DNA from 3 places in the Intrasporangium mesophilum genome. Region 3 is predicted to be linked to each of the others. Evidence: riboswitches for the same ligand, from Rfam matches in the RefSeq annotation. Region 3 holds a riboswitch; each other region holds the start of a gene.
What was found. Region 3 has a riboswitch for cyclic di-AMP ahead of ACYVLP_RS01820 (C40 family peptidase). Riboswitches for the same ligand answer to the same signal wherever they lie in the genome.

Region 1 (3,265 bases), on a different contig from region 3:
GACGATCACCTACGCCGCGTCTGGCCGTCCGCCGTTCGGTCGCGCGCGCATGGACGCCGTGCTGACGCGCGTCCGCGCGGGTGACGTGGACCTCGACGGGGTAGACCCACGTCTGGTGCCGTTGCTGCGAGCGTCATTGTCTCCCAACCCAGCCCGCCGACCGCATGCAAACCAGGTCATCGCTGCGATCGAGCAGTATGCGGCTGGGCGCGCTGCGACGGTCCCCACCCCGTCCCCGGGCGACTGGGACGGCCGGTCGACGCCGATCGCGCCGGGAGCGACGCAGGTCGTGCAGGAGCGCACGACCGCGCGCTACCCGGTGGTGCCCGAGGGGCCGGACGATGCGCGATGGGCACCACCGCCGACGGGACCCCGGCAGGCCGAGCCGAGCGATGCGGCATACCAACGGGGTTGGGATGACGAGCCTGAGGTCGACGAGCAGTGGGACGGAGCCGAGTCCTTCGACGAGCGCTATGTGCGAGGCGGGCAACCGCCAGCGGCGGAAGGCTTCTGGCCTGACGAAGACCCGGACGATGGCGAGTCCGAGGATGGCGATGTCGTTGCGCGCGAAGGCGATCCGCGGATCGGGATGCCGATGCGCACGGGGCTGCTGGGAGCCGCGGCGATCGCCTGGCTGGGCACCCTCATGGCGTGGCCCGGCATCGCCGTCGTGGCGTTCGTGGTGTGGTCGGTGCTGGCGCGGGCGACGGACCGGTCGGTGACCGCGCTCGTGCTGAGGCGCTACAACTACGGCCGGCGTCGCAGCGACCTCCCCTACGCGGTCGTGGCCAGCCCGCTGCACCTGGTGGTGGGCGCGATCGCGACCGTCGTCGGACTTCTGCTGCCCCTCGGCGCTGCCCTCGCCGGCGTCTTTGCGACGGCGCTGCTGCTCGCCGGCACGAGGGGCGACGGGCTCGGTCCGGGCGCCCCGATCACGCTTGCGATCGGCGGGGCGCTGGGGCTGGTCATGGCATGGTGGGGGCCGGGTGGCGCGTCGCTGCGGCGCGGGTCCCGGTCGATCGCGCGGCGGGTCGTGCCGGTCGGGCTGCCGATGCAGCTCGCCGCTGCGGCGCTCTTCAGCCTCGGCATCGTGGCCGCCGTGCTCGCCCTCAACCGTGGCGCCGCGTTGTTCTGGAATCCGTTGAGCAGCAACCCTTTTGGGGGCTGAGCTTGGGATGGCCGGAGCAGCTCCTCCGGTCCCTAGCAGAACACAGGTAAAGCACAGGTCAAGTCCAGGTCACAAAACGATCTCGGATGTGCTTGTGTCGAGGGGCTTGCTCACGTACCGTCGGTGCCACGGCGGCTACCGACTCTAGGGCCGGGAACGGGGCTTTGACATTTCATTTCCCCGGGCCGCTTCGTCGCGTCCGGCTCCACACGGCACGTCGCACAATTTCAGATGGAACCCAGAAATCCGGTCCCTGAGCGCGCCGAGCCTCGCCAGCCAGGGACGTCGCCCGCAACCGCGGGCCGGGCGAGGACGGGGGACCCAGTGCGGCCGGTGAGTGATGCCAAGAGGACGAGATCCGGCCTTGGGGTGAAGTCGCGAGAGCGGCGGGGCACCTGACGCCCTAACCCGACAGCTAACCCCGCAGGCGCCGTCAGGAAGGATCACCCATGCAGTACCTGTCCAAGCACGCTGCCGCCAAACGTATCAAGGTGAAGCAGCGCCTTGCTGGAGTCGGAATCGCAGGTGCCGCCACCGTGGTGGCGGGCGTCGCCACTGGAGGCGCGGCCAAGGCCTCGACGGTCTGGGACCGCGTTGCCGCGTGCGAGTCCGGCGGCAACTGGCACATCAACACCGGCAACGGCTACTACGGCGGCTTGCAGTTCTCGTCGTCGACCTGGCGTGGCTACGGCGGGGGCGCGTACGCATCGCGTGCGGACCTGGCCACCAAGGCGCAGCAGATCGCGGTGGCGCAGCGTGTCCTTGCATCGCAGGGCCCCGGCGCGTGGCCGGTGTGCTCCGTCCGGGCCGGCCTCACCCGGTCCGGCGGTGCGACGTCCAGCGGCCTGTCCGCGGCCGGCTCGTCGTCCCGCTCGACGGAGCGGACGACCAAGCAGTGGACCAGCAGCAAGAAGAAGGTGACCAAGAAGAAGAGCTATGCCGCCTCGGGGAGCTCGCAGCGCACCTACTCGGTGGCCGCCAGCGGCTCCAAGATCACCGTGCGCAAGGGCGACACGCTGTCCAAGCTCGCCGTCAAGCACGACGTCGACGGTGGCTGGAAGGAGATCTACGCGGCGAACCGCGACAAGATCGACAACCCCAACCTGATCTTCGTCGGCCAGGTCATCCGCCTGCCCCGGTAGGGCGTGGCAGACTGAGCCGGACGGCCTCGCGCGACCAACCCCTGGGTCCCGCGGGGCCGTCCTTCTTTTCCGTATGCCGTCTCGCTCCGTTACGCTTTCGCCCGTCCCGAGCACTCTCCGACCCGACGGTGGCGGAGTGGCTCAGGGCGTGCTGGCGTGGCGCAATCGGTAGCGCACCTGTCTTGTAAACAGGTGGTTAGGGGTTCGAGTCCCCTCGCCAGCTCCGGTCGAAAACCGCCCCTGACGTGCACAAACGTACGCCGGGGGCGGTTCCGCGTCTAGAGGCTGTATGCCACTCCGTGTGCCACTGTTTCGCCAAAGTCAAACCTGGCCCGTTGCCGACGTGGATTGGTCGTCGGAGACCTCGCCTCGGTGGGGGGACAACTGTGACCTGCGAAACGTTCACACCGTCCAGGCGCTATGCCTACACTCCGAAGATCGGGGTTGTTGCCAGTAGGCAACCGGACGACTGCGCAATGGGGGACGACATCATGGAAACGATCGGCAGGCTGCTGCGAAGGCATGACACTGCGGCGATGCGTGATGCCGACGATCACGAGGCAGAAGAGGCTGCAGCTGCCGCCTACGGCCGAATGATCGGCGCCGACCTCACCCGCCAGGAGCGGGCAGACCGGGCGCGCCACTCGATGAGCGTCTCGGCAAAGTCCCGTCACTGCCACGCCTGAGTGAGCCTCCTGGAGTGGCGCGCACCCGGGTCTGAGGATCGAACGGCCTTCAGCACGTTCACCTGTACGACGCCGATGCGACCTCGCACGCCCGCAGAGCCGACCTACCGCGACCGTCATGATCGGTGGTGGGAACTCGAGGTTCAGAGTTGGATTCGTAGGATGCGACCACCTGAACGGGGCATCGGCAAGCGGCTCCTGTCCGGGTGGCACGACGGCGAGCTCGCGGCCGTGGCCCTCTACGAGGAGGCGGATGGCCTCGATCAGAT
Region 2 (3,265 bases), on a different contig from region 3:
GCGGGCCTCATCATGACCCTCGGAGCCGACGCGTCGCCGGTGCACGCCCGGTCCCAGTTCCTCGGCGGCTGGCGGCTCTTCGCCGACCTGGGAAGGGCGGCGGGGCCGCTGACGTTGTCAGCACTGACCGCCATCATGTCCCTCGGCGCTTCGTCGGTCGTCCTCGGCCTCGGAGCGTTCGTCGGGGCAGGGTGGCTGCGTGTGTGGGTCCCTCGGCACGACCCGACCCGGAGCCCCGTTGCGGGTGCTCCCTGACGCCTGACGATTCTGAGAAGGTATGACCGTGACGGACCTGATCGACACCACCGAGATGTATCTCCGGACGATCTACGAGCTCGAGGAGGAGGGCATCGTGCCGCTCCGGGCCCGGATCGCTGAGCGCCTCGGCCACTCCGGCCCCACGGTCTCGCAGACCGTGGCCCGGATGGAGCGTGACGGCCTCGTGGCCGTGTCGGGAGACCGCCACCTGGAGCTGTCCGACCACGGCCGGCTGCTCGCGACGCGAGTCATGCGCAAGCACCGGTTGGCCGAGCGGCTGCTCGTGGACGTCATCGGGCTCGAGTGGGAGTACGCCCACGACGAGGCCTGTCGGTGGGAGCACGTCATGTCCGAGAAGGTCGAGCGCAAGATCCTCGGCCTCATCGGCGAGGGCCTGGAGTCGCCCTACGGCAACCCGATCCCCGGCCTCGAGGAGCTCGGCCTGCAGCAGGACGAGGACTTCCTCACGGGCCTCACCGCCCTGACGCTGGTGGTCACGGACCGGCCGGCGATCGTGACGATCCGCCGCATCGGCGAGCCGGTGCAGGTCGACCCCGAGGCGCTCGCGCTGCTGACCAGCGCCGGGGTGGTGCCGGGCGCTCGGGTCGAGGTGGTCCGTGACGGAGGCCGCGTCGTGGCTGTCCGCGAAGGCAGCGCGGCCGAGACGGCCGTGTCGCTCCCGGAGGATGTCGCGGTCCACGTCTACTGCCAGGCCGCCTGAGCGAGAAAGGTTCCTCGGGAGCCTCTCGCGGCGCCCTCGGGGGCCGTATGCCGGGTCGTCCGGGGGTGCTCTCACGGGTCCTCGGTCCGTGGCGGCGTCGTCACGTTATGTCCGGATCACAGCGGGTGAATTGTGGCGTTGTGGGCTAGATCGTCCGCATCAGTTCGTAAATCTTTTGACTTTCGTGAGCCACAGGGTGACAAGCCCTCCGGACTTGGGTACGGTGGGCGTCGCTTGCTCTCCCCGTCGGGCAAGTGTCTTGGGTCGAATCGCCTAGTCCTGCCATCGATCCGGGGCTCAGCACGAAACCGCATGGCAGGAGCGGGGGACCCACCTACCCGGGCGTCGTGAGACGTCCTTGGGGTGAAGCCCTCCAACGGACCAACCGGTCCGAGCGAAGGCCGGGCAGTACCTCCAGCCCGAACCCGACAGCTCACCTCGCAGGCGTCGAGAGGTCAAACGTGGCTCAGAACGTTCCCGGTCGCCACCGCGCACCCGGTCGATTCAACGCGATCTCCGAGCTCAAGATGATCGCCAAGGAGTCTGCTCAGCCAGCCGTGAAGGGTGCCGCGATCGTGGCGGCCTCGGGTGGCCTCGTCGCAACGTTCGCGAACCCCGCGAACGCAGCCGACGGTGCGAGCAGCGTCGTCGCAGCGCCCTCGGCCGTCGGTCCTCAGACCGGCACGCTGACGGCGTCGAATGCCTTGTCCTCCATCGGTTTTGCCAAGGTCAGCGTCAAGCCGGCCAACGTGAGGCCCGTCGTCATCGAGGACATCCAGGTCAAGCAGGCCCGCGCTGACGAGAAGGCCGCCAAGGTCGCCGCCGAGCGCCGCACCGAAGCTGCTCGTGCGAGCCGCTCGACGGCCCGCACCGCCCTGTCCAACCCGACGCAGAGCGCTTCCGGCATCGTCGGGATCGCGCAGTCGCTCTTCGGCATCCCCTACGTCTACGGCGGATCGAGCCCCTCGGGCTTCGACTGCTCCGGCTTCACGTCGTACGTCTACCGCCAGGCCGGCATCTCGATCCCCCGCACCGCCTCGCAGCAGCAGGCCGCCGCCACCCGGGTGAGCAACCCGCAGCCGGGCGACCTCGTCTTCTTCGGCTACCCGGCATACCACGTGGGCATCTACGTGAGCCCGGGCCGCATGATCGACGCGCAGCACTCCGGCACCACGATCGGCAACCACTCCATCTGGACGACCCCGTCCGGGTACGGCCGATTCTGATCTCCCCCTCCACATGCGCTCACGCCCTCACCGGGAACGGTGGGGGCGCAGTGCTTTTCGGGCCGGCGCGGTCCGGCGGCTCCCCGACGGCCATGGTTGACTGATCTGATGACCGACCAGCCTGCAGCCGAGTCCACGACACTCGTCGAGCTGGAGTTCTGGGCAGACCTCGTGTGCCCGTGGTCGTGGATCGCCAAGCGCCGCGTCGAGCACGCGATCGCCGCGTTCGAGCGCCCGCACGACGTCACGGTGCGGCTGCGCTCGTTCGAGCTCGACCCCGACCTGCCGGTGGGCGGCTCGGTGCCGGTGGCCGACCACCTCGGCGCCAAGCACGGCGGCGACGCGGATGCCGGGCGGCTGATGAACTCGCACGCGAGCGAGGTGGCGGTGGCCGACGACATCGTCTTCGACTGGGACCGGGCGGTCCGGGCCAACACCTTCGACGCGCACCGGCTGTGTGCACTCGCGGCCGAGCTGGGAGGTCCACACCTTCGCTCCGCCGCGACCGAGCGGTTCTTCGCGGCGCACTTCCGCGAGGGGCTGCCCATCGACGACCACGAGGTGCTGCAGCGCCTCGGCGCCGAGTGCGGGCTCGACGAGCGGCGGGTTGCAGCGGTCCTGGCATCGGACGAGTACGCCGACGACGTGCGCACCGACGAGGAGGTCGCGCGGTCGATGGGCGTCACGGCGACACCGTTCGTCCTGGCCAACGGGTATGCCCCGCTGTCGGGTGCGCGGGCCACGGACGACTACCTCGCCCTCCTGCGAGGCGTCGCGACCCAGACGATCTAGCCGGCATTACATAGGCTCGCTTCGCTCGCCGTGTTCGGCGCGCCTTGACGTCACGCCTTCCCTCCTCGACTGGCTCGCTGGCGCTCGCTTCGCTCGTCGGTCCAGGCGTGACGCGCGCCGAACCATTACATGGGCTCGCTCCGCTCGCCGTGTCCCGCGCGCCTTGACGTCACGCCTTCCCTCCTCGACTGGCTCGCTGGCGCTCGCTTCGCTCGTCGGTCCAGGCGTGACGCGCGCCGAACCACCTCAGGACAGCGTGTCGGCGGCC
Region 3 (3,265 bases):
CGAGACCAGCCGCAGCATCGGTGCGGCCATCGGGATCGTGATGTCGACGGAGAAGGTCACCCGCGAGCGTGCCTTCGACATGCTCCGCACGGCCAGCCAGTGCCAGAACCGCAAGCTGCACCAGATCGCCGACGACGTGGTCGAGGTGGGGACTCTCGAGACGGAGGCGAAGATCCCGGCCTGAGCGCCAAGCACGCAGCCCGGATCGCTGCCTCAAAGGGCGGCCGGTCCGGGCTCCCTCGGCGCGCAGCGCGTGCAGTCAGTCGTCGCGCTCCCACGGGGCGTCCTCGCCCATCTTGGCGTAGTACTTCGCCAGGTGGCTCCTGACACGGTCTCGGTCGGAGTCGGGCAGGTCGACCCCGCCACGCGACCCTTGCATGACGGCCGCCGCCGCCATGACACCCCTCGGCACCGCCTGGAGGCGTCCGCCCACCACATCGCAGATGAGCAGCTTGTATGCCGTGAAGTTGTCCTTGTTGTCCGAGTCGTACCAGACGTGGGCAGACCGGTACTTCTCGTTCGGCTCGTCCGTGGCGTCCGCCCACTTCCGAACGCGCTTCTCCGCGGCGGCTCCGTCCCATCCGTGGTCGCGGTCGGCCAACGGCAGGTCCTGGAAGCTGGTCACACTCATCGTCCTCGGCTCCTTCACCTCGCGGTTCTGGGTCATCGGGCCGGTCCTGCGTGCTCCGGCAGGCCCGGCCGTAGGTGCCCATACCCGCCCGACGCGCATCCCAGCGACTCAGGTCTCTCACGACCGCTTCTGGCCAGTCAGCGCCGTCACACGAACAGGGTTGGGAGCCGAACGCTCAGCCGCAGCCAGCCCGACACCGGCCCAGACGCCACCCGAGCCGGACGCCTGCAGCGGCGACACCATCGCCAGGGCGGCCGAGAGAGTTGGCCCCACACATGGTGACCAGCCAAGGGCGAACACTCCCCCGAGAAGAGGCGCGCCGAGCAGTCCTGTTGGGGGAGACCACCCAAGCCTGCGTGAGCTCTGGAGCCGACCGCCATGGCCGACAAAAGCCGCAGCCATCACCAGGACCACGGTGCCAGAGAAGACCTCGACGCCTCTCGAAGGCAGCTCGATCGACGCCAGGCCCCGACCCATCGCCCACGCCCCGAAGACAAACACGGCCGTGAAGCCGAGAACGAAGAGCACCGCGCCCAGGACCGGGCTGCCGCCGCGGCGGCTGACTCCACCGTCTACCGCAACCCCGGCGACGTAGCCGAGGAACCCGGGCACGATGGGCAGGCCACAGGGCGATGCGAAAGACAACATGCCCGCGACCAGGCACAGGAACCCGGTTCCGATGACGTTGCCGTCCGTGAGCACGACGACGCCCTTTCCCGAAGTCGATGCGCGCTGCGCGCCTCATCGAGTGAGACGCGCATCCTTCCGGACCATGTCGGGAACGACCGAGCGCGACCTGAGCGTCGGGTAGGCAGAACTGGGGCGACCCGAGCGTCTGGTTGCAGACTGGCGCGGACCCTGGTTGCAGGGTCCGCGCCAGCTGTTGTCGACCGGGTTTGGGCGGCCAGCAGCCCGCAGCAGGTCAGAGCGTGCGGCAGGTCAGAGCCTGCTGCAGCTCAGAGCCCGCAGCGAGCCGGTGCCCGCCGAAGGGTCCGTGCCCGCTGGGTCAGCGGACGCGGCCCGCGACCCAGGCCGAGGTCCAGATCCGGGAGAGCTGGACCCGCTGGCCAGGACGGGGTGCGTGCCAGATCTTGCCGTAGCCGGCATACACACCGACGTGGTATGCGCGACCGGACCGCATGAAGAAGATCAGGTCACCCGGACGCACCGATGACTTGGCGATCCGCATCGTGGCCAGACGCTGCGCGTTGGCCGTGCGGGGGATGTTGCGGCCGAGCACCTTGTGGTACGCGTAGTAGACGAGGCCGGAGCAGTCGAAGGCCGACGGCCCCGACGCGCCCCAGCGGTACGGGTCGCCCTTCTGAGCGGCCGCGATCCGAAGGCCACGGGTGCCCAGGGTGAGCGTGGCCGTGGGCTGCATACGGACCGTCTGCGGGGCCGCCTTCGCGGGAGTTGCCGCAACCGCCGCGGTGGCGGGTCCGGACACAGAACCGCTGCTCATCCCGGCGATGAGGCCGGCGGCGAGCAGCGGGGTCATGAGCATCGAACGAGCAATCAGACTGCGTTTTTTTGTCGTCGTGGACATGGGTTGTTTTCCTTCCCACGCCTCCGAGGTGAGCTGTCGGGTTCGGGCGGAAGATGCCCGGCCGCTCTCGCGGCTTCACCCCAAGGACCAGTCCTCTGACGGGCCCACATGTGGGTCCCCCGCTCCTGCCCTGGTGAATCGACTGTGCTCCACCGGCGGGCAGGATTCGGCGTACCGGTGTTTCGCCCGAAGGATCCGGGCGAGCTACTGCGCCGTCGAGGGTAACAACACGATCTCGGATTATGGAAATCTGTGTGTTTGATGTGCGCCAAGTGGCCCCGATGGTGTAATGGACAAATCGTGACCGATGACCCGTTCGACCTGGCTCGGTTCGTCTCCGCGCAGGACCGCGGGGGCACCTACGCTCAGGCCCTCACCGAGCTCCGCGCCGGGAGCAAGCGGAGCCACTGGATGTGGTACGTCTTTCCGCAGGTTGCCGGGCTCGGGCAGAGCCCCACCTCCCGGCTGTATGCCGTGTCGGGCCTGCCCGAGGCACGCGCCTACCTCGCCCACCCGGTCCTCGGACCGCGCCTCACGGAGTGCGCCCGTGCGGTCGATGGACTCACGGCACGCGACGCGACGTCAGTGCTCGGCTCGATCGATGCCGTCAAGCTCCGCTCGTCGATGACACTCTTCGAGCGGGCAGCCGAAAACCCTGACACAGCAAGCCTTTTCGCCAGTGTCCTTGACCACTACTTCGCCGGCCGCCGCGACGACTGGACCCTGGGAATCCTCGGCTCCTGACGCAGCGCACCGCACCCGGCAACGCACCGAGCAGCCCCAGACTCTGCCGGCACCCTCCGCCGGCGCCGGCGGCTGAGCGGCATGTCGCGCCGGTCAGGTGGCGTGCGAGGAGGACGCATACGCACGGTCGACCTCGGTGAGCACCCGGCGATGCGGCCACCTGGCCGACAGCAGGGCGACGAGGGCGAGGCACACTGCGGCGCAGATCGTGACTCCGGCGTACGGGCTGGTGTGCTGCCCGACCCAGCCGGCGGCCAGGAACGAGAGACCGGCGGCCGCTATCGACACGGAGCCGGCCAGGCTGAAGATGCGGCCCCGCAGCTCAGGCTCGGTCACGAGCGCGA

Region 1: linked by a shared signal. The riboswitch ahead of ACYVLP_RS23080 (transglycosylase family protein) and the one ahead of ACYVLP_RS01820 (C40 family peptidase) in region 3 are both predicted to bind cyclic di-AMP.
Region 2: linked by a shared signal. The riboswitch ahead of ACYVLP_RS07260 (C40 family peptidase) and the one ahead of ACYVLP_RS01820 (C40 family peptidase) in region 3 are both predicted to bind cyclic di-AMP.

The regions. Positions count from the first base shown of each region.
Region 1 covers NZ_BAAGRF010000031.1:60,123-63,387, forward strand. The annotation lists gene ACYVLP_RS23075 (protein kinase domain-containing protein) at 1-1,168, shown strand, start outside; cyclic di-AMP (ydaO/yuaA leader) riboswitch at 1,482-1,592, shown strand; gene ACYVLP_RS23080 (transglycosylase family protein) at 1,618-2,310, shown strand; tRNA gene ACYVLP_RS23085 (tRNA-Thr) at 2,461-2,533, shown strand; gene ACYVLP_RS23090 (hypothetical protein) at 2,787-2,996, shown strand; gene ACYVLP_RS23095 (hypothetical protein) at 3,228-3,265, shown strand, end outside.
Region 2 covers NZ_BAAGRF010000005.1:307,470-310,734, forward strand. The annotation lists gene ACYVLP_RS07250 (MFS transporter) at 1-255, shown strand, start outside; gene ACYVLP_RS07255 (metal-dependent transcriptional regulator) at 284-979, shown strand; cyclic di-AMP (ydaO/yuaA leader) riboswitch at 1,277-1,438, shown strand; gene ACYVLP_RS07260 (C40 family peptidase) at 1,441-2,205, shown strand; gene ACYVLP_RS07265 (DsbA family oxidoreductase) at 2,314-2,997, shown strand; gene ACYVLP_RS07270 (carboxymuconolactone decarboxylase family protein) at 3,244-3,265, opposite strand, start outside.
Region 3 covers NZ_BAAGRF010000003.1:103,563-106,827, reverse strand. The annotation lists gene ACYVLP_RS01835 (ANTAR domain-containing protein) at 1-184, shown strand, start outside; gene ACYVLP_RS01830 (hypothetical protein) at 260-631, opposite strand; gene ACYVLP_RS01825 (cytochrome c biogenesis CcdA family protein) at 749-1,333, opposite strand; gene ACYVLP_RS01820 (C40 family peptidase) at 1,638-2,135, opposite strand; cyclic di-AMP (ydaO/yuaA leader) riboswitch at 2,181-2,359, opposite strand; gene ACYVLP_RS01815 (DUF1810 domain-containing protein) at 2,478-2,921, shown strand; gene ACYVLP_RS01810 (MFS transporter) at 3,015-3,265, opposite strand, start outside.